Regions from separate parts of the Streptomyces solitudinis genome, predicted to be linked through region 1. Evidence: riboswitches for the same ligand, from Rfam matches in the RefSeq annotation. Region 1 holds a riboswitch; the other holds the start of a gene.
The links. A riboswitch is a leader RNA that binds a small molecule or an ion and turns the genes downstream of it on or off. The one in region 1 is predicted to bind cobalamin.
Positions count from the first base shown of each region.

Region 2: it holds a riboswitch for cobalamin, as region 1 does, so the genes downstream of both, V1J52_RS03145 (ABC transporter substrate-binding protein) here and V1J52_RS20870 (cobalamin biosynthesis protein) in region 1, are expected to answer to the same signal.

Region 1 is NZ_JAZDCW010000008.1:207,146-217,342, forward strand. It holds gene cobN (cobaltochelatase subunit CobN) at 1-2,005, opposite strand, end outside; gene V1J52_RS20865 (cobyric acid synthase) at 2,002-3,525, opposite strand; gene V1J52_RS20870 (cobalamin biosynthesis protein) at 3,512-4,498, opposite strand; cobalamin riboswitch at 4,621-4,746, opposite strand; gene V1J52_RS20875 (hypothetical protein) at 4,925-5,137, opposite strand; gene V1J52_RS20880 (inorganic phosphate transporter) at 5,226-6,473, opposite strand; gene V1J52_RS20885 (class II aldolase/adducin family protein) at 6,844-7,635, shown strand; gene V1J52_RS20890 (alpha/beta hydrolase) at 7,705-8,865, shown strand; gene V1J52_RS20895 (hypothetical protein) at 8,969-10,197, shown strand, end outside.
Region 2 is NZ_JAZDCW010000001.1:748,628-758,824, forward strand. It holds gene V1J52_RS03125 (M56 family metallopeptidase) at 1-762, opposite strand, end outside; gene V1J52_RS03130 (BlaI/MecI/CopY family transcriptional regulator) at 769-1,176, opposite strand; gene V1J52_RS03135 (ABC transporter ATP-binding protein) at 1,277-2,065, opposite strand; gene V1J52_RS03140 (FecCD family ABC transporter permease) at 2,062-3,177, opposite strand; gene V1J52_RS03145 (ABC transporter substrate-binding protein) at 3,174-4,226, opposite strand; cobalamin riboswitch at 4,257-4,437, opposite strand; gene V1J52_RS03150 (ribonuclease J) at 4,677-6,362, shown strand; gene V1J52_RS03155 (SulP family inorganic anion transporter) at 6,432-7,931, opposite strand; gene V1J52_RS03160 (amidase) at 8,284-9,714, opposite strand; gene V1J52_RS03165 (TetR/AcrR family transcriptional regulator) at 9,840-10,197, shown strand, end outside.

The DNA.
Region 1 (10,197 bases):
CCAGCGCCAGGTTGACCCGCGGCTCGCCCTCGGGCGCACCGCCCAGTACGTGCAGCCCGTCGCGGATCTGCACGTCCTTGATCTCGCACAGCCAGCCGTCGATGTGCATGACGAACTCGTCGAACGCGTCCTCGTCCGGCTGCTCCTCCACGTGCAGGTCGTGGTGGAGTTCGGCGGCGCGCACCAGCGTCCAGATCTGGCTGCGCACCGCCGGGGCCTTGGCCGGGTCCAGGTCGCTCACGAGCGCGTACTCGTCCAGCAGCTGCTCCAGCTTGGCCAGGTCGCCGTAGGAGTCGGCGCGGGCCATCGGCGGCACCAGGTGGTCCACGACGGTGGCGTGGCCGCGCCGCTTGGCCTGGGTGCCCTCGCCGGGGTCGTTGACGATGAACGGGTACACCAGCGGCAGGTCGCCGAGGACGGCGTCGGGGGCGCAGCCGCCCGACAGCCCCAGGCCCTTGCCCGGCAGCCACTCCATCGTGCCGTGCTTGCCCATGTGCACGACGGCGTCCGCGCCCCAGCTCCGCTCCAGCCAGCGGTAGGCCGCCAGGTAGTGGTGCGAGGGCGGCATGTCCGGGTCGTGGTAGATGGCGATCGGGTTCTCGCCGAAGCCGCGCGGGGGCTGGATCATCACGACGACGTTCCCGAACTCCAGGGAGGCCAGCACGATGTCGTCGCCGTCCACGTAGAGCGAGCCCGGCGGCTCCCCCCAGTGCTCCAGCATGTCCGCGCGCAGCGCCGGGTCGAGGGTGGCGAACCACTCCCGGTAGTCGGCCAGCGGCACCCGCGCCGGGGCGGCGGCGAGCTGGTCCTCCGTCAGCCACTCCACGTCGTGTCCGCCCGCCTGGATGAGCCGGTGGATCAGCTCGTCGCCGTTGCCGGGGTAGTCCGTCACGCCGTACCCGGCCTCCCGCAGGGCGTCCAGCAGCCGCACGGCGGAGGCTGGGGTGTCCAGACCGACCGCGTTGCCGACCCGCGAGTGCTTCGTCGGGTAGGCGGTGAAGACGAGCGCGAGCCTCTTGTGCGCGTTCGGCTTGTGCCGCAGCGCCGCGTGCCGCACGGCGATGCCCGCCACCCGGCGGGCGCGCCCGGGGTCGGCCGCGTACAGCGGGATGCCGTCGGGGCCGTCCTCCTTGAAGGAGAACGGCACGGTGACGATGCGCCCGTCGAACTCGGGGATCGCCACCTGCATCGCGGCGTCCATGGGGGTGAGGGCCGCGTCGGACTCCTCCCACGCCGTGCGGGACGTCGTCAGGCACAGGCCCTGGAGCACCGGTACGTCCAGTTCGGCCAGCGCCCCGATGTCCCACGCCTCGTCGTCGCCGCCGGCGCTCGCGTCCGACGCCCGGCTCCCGCCGGCCGCGAGCACGGTGGTGACCAGCGCGTCCACACCGCCCAGCAGCGCGTAGAGGCCCGGATCGGCGTCCCGCAGCGAACCGCAGTACACCGGCAGCGCGTTGGCTCCCTGCTCCTCGACGGCGTCGCACAGGGTGTCCACGAAGGCGGTGTTGCCGGCGAGTTCGTGCGCCCGGTAGAAGAGCACGCCCACCGTGGGCCGCGCCGGGTCGCGGGGGCGGTCGCCGCGCACCCCGTAGGCGGGCATCGGCCGCGGTTCCGCGAAGCCCTCGCCGGTCAGCAGCACGGTGTCGGACAGGAAGCGGGCCAGTTCGGCCAGGTTCTCCGGGCCGCCCTCGACGAGGTAGCGCAGCGCCTCGGCCACCACCCCGGCCGGGACGCTGGACTCGGCCATCAGCTCGGCGTCCGGCACGGACTCCCCGCCGAGCAGCACGGTGGGCAGCCCGGACGCCCGCAGGGCGGCCAGCCCGTCCTCCCAGGCGCGCTTCCCGCCGAGCAGCCGGACGACGACCAGGTCGGTGCCGGCCAGCAGCCCCGGCAGCTCCTCGGCGACGTCCACGCGGGTGGGGTTGGCGATGCGGTAGGCGGCGCCCGAGGCGCGGGCGGCCAGCAGGTCCGTGTCGGCGGTGGACAGCAGGGTGACGGTGCTCATGAGGGTGCTCCCGGCGGTACGAACGGCAGGCCCGCGGGCGCGCCGTCCTCGATGAGCCGCAGCAGGGCCGCGGTGTCGGCGTGTTCTTCGATCAGGTCGCCCAGCCGGTCGAGCTGCTCCTCCCGCAGGGCGGCGAACGCGGTGTCCGGCGCGGGGACGAAGGCGCGCCCGGTGTCGGCGGCCACCCGGCGCAGGAAGGCGCGCCGGAAGGCGTCGCTCTCCAGCGAGCCGTGCCAGTGCGTGCCCCACACCGATCCGGCCCGGCAGCCGTCCAGGAACGGCTCGCCACCGAGCACGTCGGCGACGCCGTGGTGGATCTCGTACCCCTCGACGGCTTCGCCCAGCGCCGTCCCCGTCGGCCGGGCGAGGGTCTTCTCGCGGTGGAAGCGCACCCGCACCGGCAGCAGCCCGAGCCCCTCCACCACCCCGGCGCGGGACTCGACGTCGTCCTCGACGCGCTGCCCGAGGAGCTGGTAGCCGCCGCAGATCCCCAGCACCGGGCGGCCCTGCGCGGCGCGGCGGGCCAGCGCCGCCGCCAGCCCCCGGTCGCGCAGCCAGCGCAGCGCGCCCACGGTGCCCCGCGTGCCGGGCACCACCACGAGGTCGGCGTCGGCCAGCTCCTCGGGGCGGTCGCAGAACCGCACGACCACGCCCGGCTCGGCGGCCAGCGCGTCGACGTCGGTGAAGTTCGACATGAGCGGCACCGGCAGCACCGCGACGCGCAGCACGTCCCGGCCGTGCGGCGGCGCGGTCGCCGATTCGCGCACGGTGCCGCGCAGCGAGACGCGCAGCCCGTCCTCCTCGTCGATGCCCAGGCCGTGCCGGAACGGCAGCACCCCGAGGGTCGGCCGCCCGGTGAGCCGGTGCAGCATGTCCAGCCCCGGCTCCAGCAGCGAGACGTCACCGCGGAACTTGTTGACGAGGTACCCGGCGACCAGCGCCTGGTCCTCGGCGGACAGCAGCGCCGTCGTCCCGAAGAAGGACGCGAACACCCCGCCGCGGTCGATGTCGCCCACGACGACGACCGGCAGCCGGGCGGCGCGGGCCAGCGCCATGTTGACGATGTCGGTGCGGCGCAGGTTGATCTCGGCCGGACTGCCCGCGCCCTCGCAGATCACCGCGTCGTGCGTGCGGCGCAGCTCGGCCAGGCACTCCGTCACCGTGCCCAGCAGCCGCTGCGCGCGCCCGCCGTGGTAGCCGCGCGCGCTCAGCTCCCCGACGGCCCGGCCCAGCAGCACGACCTGGCTGGTGCGGTCGCCGCCCGGCTTGAGCAGCACCGGGTTCATCAGCGCGCTCGGCTCGGTGCGGGCGGCGGCGGCCTGCATGGCCTGCGCCCGCCCGATCTCCGCGCCGTCCCGGGTGACGAAGGAGTTGAGCGACATGTTCTGCGCCTTGAAGGGCGCCACCTTCAGCCCCTGGCGGGCCAGCCAGCGGCAGATGCCCGCCGTGACGACGCTCTTGCCCGCGTCGGACGTCGTGCCCGCCACCAGCAGGGCGCCGCCCGGTTCAGAGCCGGCCATGACGCCGCCCTCCGTGCCCGCCCGCGGCCCGTCCGGCAGCCGCCCGTCCGGCAGCCTGCCCGGCCGCCCGTCCGGTCAGCGCGACCGCCAGGGCCAGGGCGCCCACGCGGCGCGAGAGCCGCACCGCCCGCTCGATGTCGGCGACCGCCACGGCGCGCCCGGCGGCGTTCAGGACGGGACGGTGCTCGACGCGCCCGCCGTAGGAGAGCGTGCCGCCGAGCCGCACGCCCAGCGCTCCGGCGAACGCGGCCTCCACGGGCCCGGCGTTGGGCGAGGGGTGCCGCTGCGCGTCCGCGCGCCAGGCCCGCACGGCACCGGCCCGGTCCGGCCCGAGCACCGCGGCCAGGGCGGCGGTGAGCCGGGAGCCGGGCCACCCGGCGGCGTCGTCCAGGCGCGCCGCCGCCCAGCCGAAGCGCAGGTAGCGCGGCGAGCGGTGCCCCACCATGGCGTCCAGCGTGTTCACCGCGCGGAACGCCGCCATCCCCGGCACCCCGGCGAGCGCGCCCCACACCAGGGCGCCGACCACCGCGTCGGAGGTGTTCTCGGCGACGGACTCCACGACCGCGCGGGCGATGCCGTCCGCGTCGAGCGCCTGCGGATCGCGGCCGCACAGGTGCGGCAGCCGGGCGCGGGCGGCCCCGACGTTCCCGGCCGTCAGCGCGTCAGCGACGGCGCGGGCCTCCCGCGCCAGGGACGTGCCGCCCAGCACGGCCCAGGTGACGGCGGCGGTGAGGGCGGTGTCCGCGGCCCGCCGCCGGCCCGCGGCGCGGGCCAGCGCGGCGGTGGCGGCGGCGACGCCGCCCGCGCACAGCACCGTGTGCGCGGCCCCGGCCGCCCGGTGGTCGCGCCACAGGCGGCGCTCGGCCGCCGCGGCGGCCCGTCCGAACGCGGCGACGGGGTGGGCACGGCGCGGGTCACCGGCGAGCGCGTCGCAGAGGTGGCCCAGCACGGCGCCGGAAGGGGAGAAACCCATGGCGCCGTCAGCCCGCGCTCACTCCCGGAGGGGTCGCTGGGTCTGGGGGCAGGGGAATGCCGGGCATGGCGGTGTGTCCTCACTCAGGGTCCTCGCCCTGGCTCGACGTGACCGGCGGTGAGAGTCTCCTGGCTCCCGGATCTACAGCTCCCCCGGCCTTCCAGCCCTGCTCGCGGGCCGTGACGCTCGGTGGGGGAGTGCTCCCCGGTGACAGTGGCGGGACCGCGCCGGATTCGCACCGGCTTCCTCTCCTGCCGCCGTGTGGCAACGGGCCGAAGTCCACCACGGCCGCGCAGAGCCGTCAACTCCGCCCTGACCTGCGGTGACGGAGTGTGAGGTGGCACACGGCGCGGGCGTGCGCGGGCGCGCCGGTGAGGGGCACGGGCGCCGCCCGTGCCCCTCACCGGCTGCTGCGGGGTGCCGCGCTCAGGCGGCGATCGTGTAGATGCCGAAGGCGACGGCCGCGGCGCACGCCGCGTAGGCGGCGTAGGCGCCGGTGCGGGCGAGCACCGGGACGGTGCCGTCCGTCCTGCGGGCGGAGCCGCTGACGATGCCCAGGGTGAAGACGCCCACCAGGGCGACGGTCGCCAGCAGGCTGACGCCGAAGACCTGGCCGAGAGCTGCCCAGTCGATGTCCATCGGAAGTCACGTCCTCGGGTGTGCGGGGGGTCACGAGAAGGTCGGGGGTCTGCCGGGGCGGCCCGTGCGGGGGCCGTCCCGGCGGAGGTCAGGAGACGGCGGTGGGGGAGCGGTGCCCGGCGTCCCGCGCCTCGTCCTGTCCGGCCAGCGGGTCCCGTTCGTCGCGGGGGGCGCCGAGGGGCGGCGGGCTGACGGCCTGCACCGCGCTCGTCACCACGCCCGGGTCCTCCTGCGGCATGTCGTTCACGTTGTGGTGGCTGACGACCTCGCGCCGGGAGGCGGTCCAGATCGCGGCGCAGGCGGCCACGAAGAGGACGGCGACCACGGTGATGCCCCAGTCGCCCCGTTCGGCCAGCAGGGCGGCCAGCGCCGCCACCAGGCCCGCGGCCGGGAGCGTGAGCCCCCAGGCGGCGAACATGCGGTACGCGGTGTTCCAGCGCACCACACCGCCCTTGCGGCCGTACCCGGAGCCCATCACCGAGCCCGAGCAGACCTGGGTGGTGGACAGCGAGAAGCCGAGGTGCGAGGAGGCCAGGATGGTGACGGCCGAGCTGGTCTGTGCCGCGAAGCCCTGCGGCGCGTGGATGTCGGTGAGGCCCCGGCCCATGGTGCGGATGATGCGCCAGCCGCCCAGGTAGGTGCCCAGGGCGATCGCGATGCCGGCGGAGGCGATGACCCACATCGGCGGGTCGGCGTCGGCGCCGAGGACGCCGCCGGAGATCAGCGCGAGGGTCATCACGCCCATGGTCTTCTGCGCGTCGTTCGTACCGTGCGCGAGGGAGACCAGCGCGGCGGAGGTGATCTGCCCGGCGCGGTAGCCGTGCGAGGTCTTCTCCGGGTCCGCGCGGCGGGCCGCGCGGTAGGTGAGCCGGGTCGCCAGCATGGCGGCGACACCGGCGACGACCGGGGCGATGAACGCGGGGATCAGGACCTTGCTCAGCACGGCGTCCATGTGGACGGCCCCGATGCCGACGGAGGCGATCGTCGCCCCGATGAGACCGCCGAACAGCGCCATGGAGGAGCTGGAGGGCAGACCGGCGAGCCAGGTCAGCAGGTTCCACAGGATCGCGCCCACGAGACCCGCGAAGATCACTTCGGGCCTGATGCCGGACGTCTCGTCGATGATGCCCTTGGAGATGGTCGTGGCGACCTCGACGGACAGGAACGCCCCGACGAGGTTCAGGACCGCCGACATGGTCACCGCCGCCTTGGGCTTCATGGCCCCGGTGGAGATCGTGGTGGCCATCGCGTTGGCGGTGTCGTGGAAGCCGTTCGTAAAGTCGAACACCAGGGCCGTGACGATCACGATCCCGATCAGCAGCGTGAAGTGTTCCATTCACCCGGCAATCAGTTTGGCGGTCAGGTTGCGTCGTGAACCTAAGGATGTCGGGTAAACGGAAGGTGAACTGAGCAGGGCATCGGGGTGTCCCCCTGCGGGGAGCGCTGGGCGGCCCCCGTCCGCCCTGGTCGCAGTGGGGTGGAAGAAGCCCGGGAGACGCAGGTCACGGCGGAGGGGGACGGTCCGGCGCTAGGTTGACGCACCACGCACACGACGCCGCCGGGCAGGGCGGACTTTCCCGAACCGAGGCCGATCCGGAACCTTCGGCAGCGCCCGGTCCGGCTGCCTGGTCCGGCCGCCCGCGCCGCCCGGCGGGGCGGGCGGCACGCCCATCCGCGGCACGCCCATCCGGACGAAGGGACGGCACATGTCCGACGCGCAGCACCCCGGCCGGCACCCGGCACGGCCCGCGGACCCTCCGCCGGACGGGGACCGGCACACCGGGGCGGACGCGTCCCGCACTCCGGACGCGCCCCGCACTCCGGACCGGGGGACGGCCGCGGCCCTGCCGCCCGGCTGGGCCGAGACCTGGCGCGCCGTCGTCGCCACCGCCCGGCGCACCGTCGCCGACGGGCTGGTCACCGGTACCTCGGGCAACGTCTCGGCCCGCGTCGGCGACACCGTGCTGGTCACCCCGAGCGGCATCCCCTACGACCGGCTCGGCCCCGGCGACCTGTGCGCGGTCACCCTGGACGGCCGGCCCGCCGCCGGGCACCGGGTGCCCACCAGCGAACTCCCCCTGCACCTCGCGGTCTACCGGCACACCGACGCCGCCGCCGTCGTGCACACCCACGCCGTGCACGCCACCGCCGTCTCCACCCTGGTGGACGAACTGCCCGCCGTGCACTACATGGCCGCCGCGCTCGGCGGCCCGGTGCGGGTCGCCCCGTACGCCCGCTACGGCACCGCCGAGCTGGCCGGCCACGTGCTGGCGGCCCTGCGCGGACGCAGCGGCTGTCTGCTGCGCAACCACGGCACGGTCGTGTACGGCCGGGACCTGGAGCAGGCCCTGGACCGGACCGCGCAGCTGGAGTGGATGTGCCGCGTGTGGCTCGCCGCGGCCTCCGTGCCCGGTGGCCGTCCCGCGCTGCTTCCGCCCGGGGAACTGGACGCCGTCGCGGAACGGCTGCGCGGCTACGGACAGCCGCCGACGGCGTGAACCGGCCCCGTCACCCGTCCGGGGACGCCCACTGGCCGACTGCCGGGCGGTACCCGCACACTGGACGGGATGCGAACGGGAACCGCGGCGGCCGTAGCCGCCTCCACGACCGTGCTGGGTGCCGGGGCCGCCGTGGCGGTCGGCCGGTACGCGGCGGGAGCCGCCCTGAAGACCGGCCGGTCGGTGCCGCCCGGCTTCGACGGGCCGATGCTGACCGTGCACTCCACCGCCGCCGGCCAGATCACGCTGACGCGCTCGCTGGACTCCCTCCTGCCCGGGACCTACGGGCTGACGGGCTCGGGCTGCCACGCCGTCGTCGGCAACGTGCTGGAGGCCGGGTTCGAGCCCGGCGGGCCGCCGCCCGGCACCCCCCCGGGTTCGGCGGACACCGTCGTGCGGCGCCTGGTACGGGTCACCGAGGGCAGCCTGCGCCCCGGCACCCGGGTCCGGCTCACCCCGCAGATCCACACCGGCGCCCCCGACGAGGCGCTCGGCCTGGACTGCTCCGACATCCGGGTGCCCGGCGAGCTGGGTGCGCTGCCCTGCTGGTTCGTGCCCGGCGCCCGCGACACCTGGGTCATCGCCGTGCACGGCATGGGCACCACGCGCGAGCACCCCGTGGCCGCCATGCCGTTCCTGCACCGGATGCAGTTCCCCGTCCTGTCCCTCGGCTACCGGGGCGACGCGGGCGCGCCGCCCGCGCCCTGCGGCGTCGGGCACTTCGGCGACTCCGAGTGGCGGGACGTGGACGCGGCGCTGCGCCACGCCGTGCGGGAGGGTGCCGAACGCGTCGTGCTGTTCGGCTGGTCCACCGGCGCCACCATGGCCCTGTACACCGCCGCCCGCTCCGAGCTGCGCGGCCACATCGCCGGACTCGTCCTGGACTCGCCCGTCCTGGACTGGCGCGGCACCCTGCGCGCGCTGGCCGCCCGCCGCGCGCCCGGCCCGCTGCTCCCGCTGGCCGTGCGCGCCGCACAGGGCCGCGCCGGGCTGTGCCCCGAGCGGCTGGACGAGGCGGCCGACCCCGGGCTGCTCGCGGTGCCCACGCTGATCCTGCACGGCCCCGGCGACACGATCGCCTCCTACGACGCGTCCTGCACCTACGCCGCCGGGCGCCCGGACCTCGTCGGCGTGCGCGAGGTCCGGCACGGGCGGCACGCGGGCTCCTGGAACGCCGACCCCGTGGGCTGCGAGGAGGCCCTGCGCCGCTTCCTCACCCCGCTGGTGTGAGCGCCGCCGTCCCGCTGCACCGGGCGGGTCCGGAACCCGGTTCATCTGCACCGCGACGGCGGCGGTTTGGGCTTTTCGGGGCTCAGCAGGAAGACTGCACCCCGTGACGTCCCGTATCCCGCGAGACAAAAGGCTGAGCATCGTCCCCGGGCAGGCCCTGGCCACGGCCCGCCGTTCCGTCGCCGTCCGGCGCTCCCGCCCCGCGCCCCGGCCACCCGCCTCCCTGGCGCCCCGTGAGGAGCTGGCCCGCCAGGCGAGGGCCGCGCTGGGCGACGCCGTGCGCCTGGCGCGCTGGGCCGCCGCGAGCGGCCTCTCCCCGGCCGCCGAGACCGAACGGGCCGCCGCCGACACGCGGGTGCCCGCCGGGCAGCTGCTCGTCCACTGGGACCGGGCCCGGCTGGCGGGCCTCGTCGAGCTCCACGCGGGCACGGTCGGGGCCGGGTGGCGGCTGCGGGCCTGGGACAGGGACGACTCCGCCGTGCTGCGCGGCTGGGTCGCCCTCTTCGACGCCTGGTCGCTGGCCTGCCCCGCACCGCCGTCCACCGACGACGCCGGACTGATCGGCGACGTCGTCATCGCGGCGCCGCAGCTCCTGTCGGTGATGCACCTCTCCTCGGGGCCGGTCACCGAACCCGCCCTGCTGGAGCTGCTCGAACAGCGCATCGCCGAGCTGCGCGACGAACGGGCCGGGGCCGCCCCGGGCGACGACGCCAACGGCGCGGTCCCAGCCGGGGTACCGGCGCCCCGGGAGCTGGGCGAACTGCTCGGCTGGGCCCTGGACGGGCTCGCCGCCGTCGGCGCGCTGACCCGCTGTGCGGGCACCGGGCCCGGGGAGCCGCCGGGCCAGGCCGTCCTGACGCCGCTGGGCAACTGGGCGGTGTGGGTCAAACTGGAGCAGATCTGCGTGGCCGCGCTCAGCCCGGTCGGCAACATCGAGCAGCCGGCGGCCGACATGCTGCGCGGCTGCGCCCGGCTCTCCCCGGGACCCGCCCGTGACGAGTACCGCGCCTGGCTCGCCGCCCGGCCCACCGGTCCCGCCGTGACCGAACTGCTGGCGGCGGCCCGGGGCGAGGACGCCCTGATCCGGGCGCTCGCCTTCGAGGCGCTGCGCGTGGTGGGCACCCCGGCCGAGCCCGCCGTGCGCGCCGTCACCGGGGAGGCGGCGCTGCGGCCCTACGCGCTGCTGTGGCTCGCCGAGCAGGAGGGCGCCGACCCGGAGGACCTGGCGGGCGGGGCGCCCGGGGTCCTCACCCGCGCGGAGGCCGCCTGGCTGTGGGTGGACACCGCCGCCGCCGTCGCCGACCACGGCGAGAGCCAGCTCCTGGTGGACCA
Region 2 (10,197 bases), on a different contig from region 1:
CCGGCGCGGGACCGGCCCCGGTGCCGCGAAGCCCGCGAACGTGGGCGCCGGGGCGCCATGCGACACGAGAGCGGCCTTGCCGATCGCGCGGGCCACCGTCCGGCGGTCGCCGACCGCGTGGGCCGCGTCCTCGTCCGCCCACCGCTCCGTCGTGTACGACACCGCCGTGCGCAGCGGCCAGAGGAACGGGTTGGCACGCGCGGCCAGTCGCACGGTGAGCAGGAAGCGGTGGTGCCGGGCTGCCAGATGCGCCCGCTCATGGGCGAACAGCGCACGACGCTCGGCGGGTTCGAGGCAGCCGAGCAGCGCCGTGGTCACCACCACGCGGCCCGGGCCGCTCCCGGGGAGCGCGTACGCGTACGGGAGGGCGTCGGGCAGGACGGCCACCCGCGTTCCCGGCAGGCCGGTCAGCGCGCGGTGGGCGCGGTGGCGCACGCGGCCGTGCCGCCACAGCAGGCGTCCGCAGGCGACGACCACCGCGACGAGCGCGGGGATGGCCGCCCTGCCGGCGACCTCGTCGTACGGGACCGCCTCCCGCACCTCCGCGTCGGACCACCCGTCGGGCAGCGGATTGCCGGGCAGCTGGGCGGTGCCGACCACCATGACCAGCCCCAGGCACACCGTGCTGCACACGGCCATGACCGCCGCCACCACCGTCAGCAGCCTGGTCGCGGCGCGTGGATGCAGATGCTGCTCCGCCAGGCGCGCGATCGGCCACGCCGTGAGCGGCAGGACCAGCGGGAGGAAGACGAAGACTCCCATGCGAGGTCAGCCTTCCCCGCCGGCCCGGGGTTCCCTTCCGCTCCGCGGTGAGGTCAGCAGCCCGCGCAGCAGCCGCTCGTCGTCCGGGCCGAGTCCGGTGACGAAGCGTGCCAGCACCGCTTCCCGGTCACTCTCGGCGTCCAGGACCTTGCGCATCTTCCGTGCGGCCAGGCCGGCCTGGTCCGACGCGGGTGTCCAGGCGAAGGACCGGCCCGCCCGCTCCCGGGTGACCATGCCCTTGGCCAGCAGGCGGGTCAGGATCGTGATGACCGTGGTGTAGGCGAGGTCCTCGCCCAGGCGCTCCTGCACCCAGCCCGCGGTCGCCGGGCCGTCGGCCTCACGCAGCGCCGCCAGGACCAGTGCCTCCAGCTCGCCCTGCCTCCGCCGCCGGGGGCGCTGCGGGTGGTCCACCATGCCCTGTCTCCCTTCCGCAGACGTCCGTTGCCCGGGCGGACATCGTATAGACACCCGGGCGCCGCGCCGCGGGACGGAGCGCCGCGGTCTGCGGGGCGCGTCAGCTCGTGGGGCGGCTTCCGGGGAGGAAGGTCACCTGGGGCGCGCCCGTGCGCGGATGGAGGACGACCTCGCTCGCCACCCCGTAGACCTCGGCCAGCAGCCGGGGGGTGAGGATCTCGGCGGGCGGGCCCGACGCGGTGACCCGCCCCTCGCACAGGACGTAGAGCCGGTCGCAGTAGTACGCGGCCAGGTTGAGGTCGTGCAGCGCCACCAGGACGGTGGCGGTCAGCCGCCGCAGCGCGCCGAGAACGTCCAGCTGGTGGCGTATGTCGAGGTGGTTGGTCGGCTCGTCGAGCACCAGGAGGGCAGGCCGCTGGGCGAGGGCGCGGGCGATGAGCACGCGCTGGCGTTCGCCGCCGGAGAGGAGGCCGAAGGAGCGGTCGGCCAGGCCGACGGCGTCCACCGCGGTGAGCGCGGACGCGATCACCGCGGCGTCCTCGGCGGTGTCGCCGGAGAGCAGCCGCTTGTGCGGAGTGCGGCCCATCGCGACGACCTCACGGACCGTGAGGTCGATGTCGGCGCCCGTCTCCTGGACCACCGCCGCGACGGTGCGGGCCAGCCGCCGCGCCGGCAGCGACCAGGTGTCGGCGCCGTCGACGCGGACCTGCCCGGCCGCGGGGCGCAGCACGCGGTAGACGGCGCGCAGCAGGCTGGACTTGCCGCTGCCGTTGGGGCCGACCAGGCCGATCACCTCACCCGGGCGGGCGGTCAGGGAGACGTCCTCCACCAGCCGGCGTGCTCCGGCGGTGAGGACGACGCCGTCCACGACGAGTTCGGCCGCGGTCATGCCACTCCTCGGTCGGTGTGCCGCCGGGCGTCCCGGCGCATCAGCCACAGGAAGAACGGGCCGCCGCACAGGGCCGTCAGCACGCCGACGGGGATCTCCATCGGCGCGGCGACGGTGCGGGCGGCGATGTCGGCCCAGATGAGGAAGACCGCTCCGCCGAGGGCGGCCGTCGGCAGCACCCGGCGGTGGTCGCCGCCGACGAAGAGGCGCACGATGTGCGGCAGCATCAGCCCGACGAAGCCGATGGGCCCGGCCGCCGCGACCAGCACGCCGGTGACGAGGGAGAGCAGGACGAACATGCGGGCGCGGAAGCGGGCCACGTCCAGCCCCAGCGTGGCCGCGGCCTCCTCGCCGGCCAGGAGCAGGTTCAGGTTGCGCGCCTGCACCAGGAGGACGGCGACGCCCAGCAGCAGGGCCGCGCTGGGCAGCCACAGGGTGCCCCAGCTGACGCCGCCGAGACCGCCGAGGGTCCAGGCGAGGACCGCGCGGGCCTCATTGCCCCGGCCGGTGGTGAGCAGGAGCAGGTTCAGCACCGCGGTGAGGACCGACGCGACGGCCACGCCGGACAGGATGAGCCGGACCGACGTGATCCGGCCGCCGGTACGGGCCGTGGCGTACACGAGCAGCAGCGCGCCGAGCGCGCCCGCGAAGGCGGCCGCCGGGAGGGACACCGGTCCGAACAGGGTCACACCGGACACGATCACCACGACCGCACCGAGGGACGCGCCGGAGGACACCCCCAGCAGGTACGGCTCGGCGAGCGGGTTGCGGACCAGGGCCTGCATGGCGGTTCCCACCACCGCGAGCCCGGCGCCGGTGACGGCACCGAGCAGCACGCGCGGGGCCCGCACGTCCAGCACGATGGTCTCCCGCGCCCGGGACCAGCCGGGCTCCGCCCCGTCGGCACCCAGCGCGTGGGTGACGATCCCCCACACCTGCCCGGGCGGCACGTGCACCGAGCCGATGGCCAGGCCGACGGTGGCCGATGACACCAGCAGGGCCGTGAGGACGAGCAGCGTGACGGCCAGGGGCCACCGGCCGGTCCGCCGCCGGCCCGGGGACGGGTGGCGGACGGGGGCCCGGGACCGCTGGTCCGTGGCGGGAGCCGTCACCGGAAGCTTTCGGGGTGCAGCCCGCGGGCCAGGTCCCCGACCGTGTACGCCGAGCGGATGCCGACCAGCGTCGCGGTCAGCGGAAGGACGACGAACCGCTGGTTCCGGATGGCGGGCACCTCGGCGAGGGCGGGCTGGGAGAGCAGGAACTCCTTCTTCTGCTCGACGCTTCCGGCGCCGGGGTAGTCGTAGACGGCGATGACCTCGGGCTCGCGTTCGACGACCTGCTCCCAGGAGACGTCACCGAAGACCTCGTCGAGGTCGGCGAAGACGTTCCGGCCTCCGGCCAGCCGGATCAGCTCGGTGCCCAGGCTCCTGCCGCCCGCGGTGTAGGCGGCCCTGTCGCCGCTGTTGTACACGAAGACGGGCACGGCGGCCTTGCCTTCGACGGCTGCGGTGGCCTCACCGACCCGTCCCCGGAGCTCGGCGACCAGCTCGTCGGCACGGTCGGAGACGCCGAAGACCGCGCCGACGGTGTGGATTTCTGCGTAGACGTCCTCCATCGTCACCTGCTCCTGTCCGCAGTACTCGCGGTTGAGGTGGGTGTCGATGCCGGCGTCGGCGAACGCCTCGCGGGAGCGGCCCTCGTTCTCGGCGAACGCGCTGCCGTAGCCGCCGTAGACAAGGTCGGGCCCGGCTTCCAGGACGGTCTCGAACGACGGTTCCCTGGGGGCCAGTTCCGGGATCGCCTCGTAGTCCTCCCGCAGCTCGGGCAGGACGGCCGAGTCGGGGAAGGCGGTGCCGACCATGCGGTCCTTCAGCCCGAGGGCCAGCAGCAGCTCCGTCGGGTGCTGGTGGATGGTGACCACCCGCGACGGCGGCTGCTCGTAGGTCGTGGTCACACCGCAGTTGTCGACCGTGACGGGGAAGCCCCCGGACGACGAGACCGCGGGCCCCGCGCTCCGGGCCGGGCCGCCGGCGTCGTCGGACGTGCCGCAGCCGGCGGTCAGGAGGGCCGACAGGGCGACGGCCGCTGCCGCGGGGCATAAAGCGCGCCGGCGCCGCCGGGCGGGGGAGAGAAAACGGAGACGCGCATGGGCGGTGGACACGTGAAGCCTCCTGGGGAGTCCGCGCTCCTCGGACCGGGCCCGCGACGAGCCAGTGTCCTGACTCCCGGATCGACGTTCCCCCTGCCTTCCCGCGCGGCGCGCAGTGGCATGCGAAGGGTTCCACTCCCCGGTCACAGTGGCGGGACCGCGCCGGACTCGCACCGGCTTCCTGTCTCCCGTCGCGGTGATGACCTGGTGATAGTACGTTTCCTCGCATCGAAGGCATAGGGCGTGCCGACCGGGCCGTACGCCCCGCGCCCGGGCTCGCCCCTCCCGTCCCCGACCGCGACGCACCGCGCGTGGTACCCGGGGCGTGCCGGGCGCGCAACGCGTCGTGCGGGCGCCCGCACGCCCGAAGACCTGCCCGCCCCCGCGCACCTCGCGGCGACACGGCGGGGCCCGGTCCGAGCCGGGTGCCCGCGGCGGTCAACCCTCCGGTAGCGTCAAGGTATGAGTCATCCGCATCCCGAACTGAAGCCCGCGAAACCTCTGCCCGAGGGAGGTCTGAGGGTGGTCGCCCTGGGCGGCCTGGGGGAGATCGGCCGCAACATGACCGTCTTCGAGCATGCGGGCAAGCTGCTCATCGTCGACTGCGGCGTGCTGTTCCCCGAGGAGAACCAGCCCGGCGTGGACGTGATCCTGCCGGACTTCACCTCGATCCGCGACCGGCTGGACGACGTCGTCGCCGTGGTGCTGACCCACGGCCACGAGGACCACATCGGCGGCGTCCCCTACCTGCTGCGCGAACGCCCCGACATCCCCGTCGTCGGCTCGAAGCTGACACTGGCCTTCCTGGAGGCGAAGCTCAAGGAACACGGCATCAAACCGCGCACCGCGCGGGTGCGGGAGGGCGACCGCCGCGGTTTCGGCCCGTTCGACTGCGAGTTCGTGGCGGTCAACCACTCCATTCCGGACAGTCTCGCGGTCGCGATCCGCACCCGGGCCGGGATGGTCCTGCACACCGGTGACTTCAAGATGGACCAGTTCCCGCTGGACGAGCGCATCACCGACCTGCGCGCCTTCGCCCGCCTCGGCGAGGAGGGCGTCGATCTGTTCCTGACCGACTCCACCAACGCCGAGGTGCCCGGCTTCACCACCTCCGAACGGGACCTGAACCCGGCGATCGAGCAGGTGATGCGCACCGCCCCGCGGCGCGTCATCGTCTCCAGCTTCGCCAGCCACGTGCACCGCATCCAGCAGGTGCTGGACGCGGCCCACCAGCACGGCCGCAAGGTCGCCTTCGTGGGCAGGTCGATGGTCCGCAACATGGGCATCGCCCGGGACCTGGGCTACCTGCGCGTGCCGTCCGGCCTGGTCGTGAGCCTCAAGGAACTGGAGAAGCTGCCGGACAGCAAGGTGACCCTGGTGTGCACCGGTTCGCAGGGTGAGCCGATGGCCGCGCTCTCCCGCATGGCCAACCGGGACCACACGATCCGGGTCGGCAAGGGCGACACCGTCCTGCTGGCCAGCTCCCTGATCCCGGGCAACGAGAACGCGATCTACCGGGTCATCAACGGCCTGACCCGGTGGGGCGCCAACGTCGTCCACAAGGGCAACGCCAAGGTGCACGTCTCCGGGCACGCCAGCGCCGGGGAACTCGTCTACTGCTACAACATCGTCAGGCCCCGCAACGTCATGCCCGTGCACGGCGAGTGGCGCCACCTGAGGGCCAACGCCGACCTGGCCATCCAGACCGGGGTCGCTCCCGAGCGGGTCGTCATCGCCGAGGACGGCGTGGTGGTGGACCTGGTGGACGGCCGTGCCTCGATCACCGGGAAGGTACCGGCGGGCAACGTCTACGTGGACGGCATGACGGTCGGCGGTGCCACCGAGGCGTCGCTGAAGGACCGCGTCGCCCTCGCGGAGGAGGGCGTGGTCACGGTGGTGGCGATCGTCGACGCCGACACCGGTGCCCTCGCCGAGGCCCCCGACTTCCTGGCCCGCGGTTTCGTGCACGACGACGCCACCTTCGAGCCGGTCGTCCCGGTGATCGAGAAGACGCTGGCCAAGGCGGCGGAGGAGGGCGTCGGGGACGCCCACCAGCTCGAACAGCTCATCGCCCGCGCCGTCGCCTCCTGGGCGTTCCGGACACACCGCCGCAAGCCCCTCATCATTCCGGTGATCATCGACGCCTGACCGCCCCGGCCCGGCCCGGGGAGTCCGTCCCGCCCGCCCCCCGCCGTCCCGGCGGGCGGGACGGGCGGATCAGTGGGCGGAGAGTTCGCCTGCGAGCTTGTCGTGCATCTCGGCGCTGGGCCGGTTCAGGCCGGTGATGGTGACCTTCTTGCCGCGCGAGGCGTACTTGGTCTCGATGGCGTCGAGTGCGGCGACGGAGGAGGCGTCCCAGATGTGCGCCCCGGAGAGGTCGATGACCACGTCGTCCGGATCGCCCGCGTAGTCGAACTGGTAGACGAGGTCGTTGGAGCTGGCGAAGAACAGCTCACCGGTGACGGCGTAGACGGCCTGTGTGCCGTCCGGGTCGGTGACGCCGGTGACCTCGGCGAGGTGGGCGACGCGGCGGGCGAAGGCCACCATCGCCGTGATGACGCCGACGATGACGCCGATGGCCAGGTTGTGGGTGACCACGACGACGGCGACGGTGACGGCCATGACCACGGTCTCGCTGACCGGCATCCGCTTCAGCGTCCTGGGCTGGACGGAGTGCCAGTCGAAGGTGGCGACCGAGACGAGGATCATGACGGCGACCAGGGCGGCCATCGGGATGTCGGAGACGACCGGGCCGAACGCGATGCACAGCACCATGAGGAAGGCGCCGGCGAGGAAGGTGGACAGGCGGGTGCGGGCGCCGGACGCCTTCACGTTGATCATGGTCTGGCCGATCATGGCGCAGCCGCCCATGCCGCCGAAGAAGCCGGTGACGATGTTGGCGACGCCCTGGCCGATCGACTCGCGCGTCTTGTTCGAGTGCGTGTCGGTGATGTCGTCCACGAGCTTGGCCGTCATCAGGGACTCCATCAGGCCGACCAGCGCGAAGGCGAAGGCGTAGGGCGCGATGATCCCCAGCGCCTCCAGCGTCAGCGGCATGTCCGGCAGGCCCGGCACGGGCAGCGAGGAGGGCAGCTCGCCCTTGTCGCCGACGGTGGGGACGGCGATGGCGGCGGCGACGGTGATGAGGGTGAGGACGACGATGGAGACCAGCGGCGCGGGGACGGCCTTGGTGACCCTGGGGAAGAGCACCATCAGGGCGAGGCCGCCGACGACGAGCGGGTAGACGGCGAACGGCACGTCCCGCAGCTCGGGAACCTGGGCCAGGAAGATGAGGATGGCCAGCGCGTTGACGAAGCCGACCATCACCGAGCGCGGCACGAACCGCATGAGCCTCGCCACACCCAGGGCGCCGAGGACGACCTGGATGAGGCCGCCGAGGATGACGGCGCCGATGAGGTAGCCGAGTCCGTACTCGTGGTTCAGCGGCGCGATGACCAGGGCTATCGCGCCCGTGGCGGCGGAGATCATCGCCTTGCGGCCGCCGACGAGCGAGATGACGACGGCCATCGTGAACGACGCGAACAGGCCGACGGCCGGGTCGACCCCGGCGATGATCGAGAAGGAGATCGCCTCGGGAATCAGGGCGAGGGCGACGACGAGACCGGCCAGCACCTCGGTGCGGAACACCTTCACGGAGGCGAGGAAGTCAGGTCGGGACAAGCGCGGCTTGCGCACCGCGGGCAGCGTCGAGGACATGCAACCGTTTCTGCGTCGGGCGCGCAGGGAACGGCTGCGCGCGTTTCATCGCGTCGGGGCAGCGGCCCCTGGGCGAGGGCCGTGCGGGCGGCTCTGAGGGCCGGCCGGGCATCGTCGCCCGGAAGTCCGTGGATGCCGCGGAGCCCCGGGCGGGGGCCGCCTCGCGGCGTCGGTGGCCGTGCTGCCGGTGCACGGCGGTGCGGCCACGCAGGAAACTCTACCCTGACGTAAGGGCAGAGAGCGCCTCGGCGGCTGTGAATCCCAGGTGAACAGACACGAGGAGCTTGTGATGCGTGACACGTGGGGTCCCGGGGTGCGGGGATCGTGGCGTGCGCCGTCCATGGCGTGAGGCTCAACCGGCCCGGCCCGCCCCTCGGGGGTCGACCGGTGTGAGGACTCCCAGCCGGTCCTCGATCGCCTGGGCCGCGTCCAGGCACAGGTCCTCCCGGAACGCGCGCCCGACGAGCTGGACTCCGCAGGGGAGCCCGTCGGCCACCCCGGTCGGTACGGCCACGCCGGGCACGCCCACGAAGCTGGTCACGGTGCACAGGCGCATGCCCGACCCGACACGCTCCCGCCCTGACCTGTCACGCGACTCCAGTCCTGGCTCGACCGGTGGCTCGGTGAAGACGGGGCCGAGCAGCAGCGGGTACTGGTCGAGGAACCGCGCCCATGAGCGGCGGATGCTCATCCAGGTGCCCATCAGCGTCATGAACTCCTCCACGCTCGCGGGCGGGCTCTGCTCCATCGCCATCCCGATGTAGCGGTCCCCGCCGTCGCCGAGCAGTCCGCGCACCACCGGCCAGGTGGGGGCGAACTCGGTCACGGTGATCCGGCCGTACGCCGCGAGGGCCTCGTCCAGCCGCGGTACGTCCTGCTCCTCGCGCACGTCGTATCCGGCGTCGCGGAGCGCGTCAGCCGCGGTCGCGACGGCTCCGCGAACCGTGGGGTGGACACCGTGCCCGCCAGGGTCCGCCACGACCGCGACCTTCACACGTCCGGGAAGCGGTTCACCGTAGGCGGGCACCGGCACGGCGCGGGGGTCTCGCGGATCGGTCCCGGCCAGCGCTTCGTAGGCCAGCCGCAGGTCGCCCACGGTCCGGGCCAGCGGGCCGTCGGTGACCAGGATCTGCGACGCCGGGCCGGGGTCGTCCGGGCCCAGAACGCGGTGGTCGGTGGGGAACCGGCCCGTGGACGGCTTCAGCCCGGCCACACCGCAGAACTGGGCCGGGACGCGCACTGACCCGCCCGCGTCGTTGCCCAGCCCGAGCGCCGCCATACCCGTGGCGACGGCCACCGCGTCACCTCCGCTGGAGCCGCCCGGGGTCCGGCTGCCGTCCCACGGGTTGACCGTGTCGCCGAACAGCTCGCTGCGCGTGTGCATCCCCGCCAGGATCAGGGTGGGGATGTTGCTGTGCCCGACGGGGACGGCTCCGGCTGCGCGCAGCCGTGCCACCGGGGGCGCGTCGGCCGGGGCCACCAGATCACGGAAGCGCTCCGTGCCGAACGTGGTCGGCACGCCTTCGACGGCGATGCTCTCCTTCACCGTGAAGGGCACGCCCGCCAGCGGTCCCAGTGTTTCGCCGGCGGCCCGCCGGCGGTCCACCTGGGCCGCGGCCTCACGCGCGCGCTCCGCGAGGAGCTGCGTGACCGCGTTCACCCGTGGATTGACCTCGGCGATGCGGTCCAGGTGACTGTCGATCAGTTCAGCAGCTGAGACTTCCGCGCCGCGCACAGCCGCCGCCTGTGCGGCGGCTGGCATCTTCCACAGGGCGTCCTGCATGGCTTCGCCTTCCTCGTCCACGTAGCGATGCGCTTGCATCGGAACCGTATCCCAGAACCGATACGCACGCATCGAATAAAGTGCACCGCGGAACGGGCCGCCATGAGACAGGGAGATGACCGCACATGCCCAGGCAGGTGGATCACGTGAGCCGACGCCGCCACATCGCCGAGGCCGTGTGCCGCCTCGCCGACGAACGCGGCCTGGAGGGCGTGACCCTTCGTGACGTCGCCGCCCGCGCGCAGGTGTCGATGGGCGCGGTCCAGCGCTGCTTCCGCACCAAGGAAGAGATGCTCGTGTTCGCTCTCGGGCACATCAGCGAGCGCGTCAGCCAGCGCGTACAGGCCCGCCTCGTCAGGAGCCCGGCCCAGTCAGCGGGCACCGCCCTGGGCCACGCGGCCACCGAGATCTCACTGCTCCGGGAGGAGCACCGCGCCGAGGCCAGGGTCTGGCTCGCCTTCCTCGCCCAGGCAGCTGTGAGCA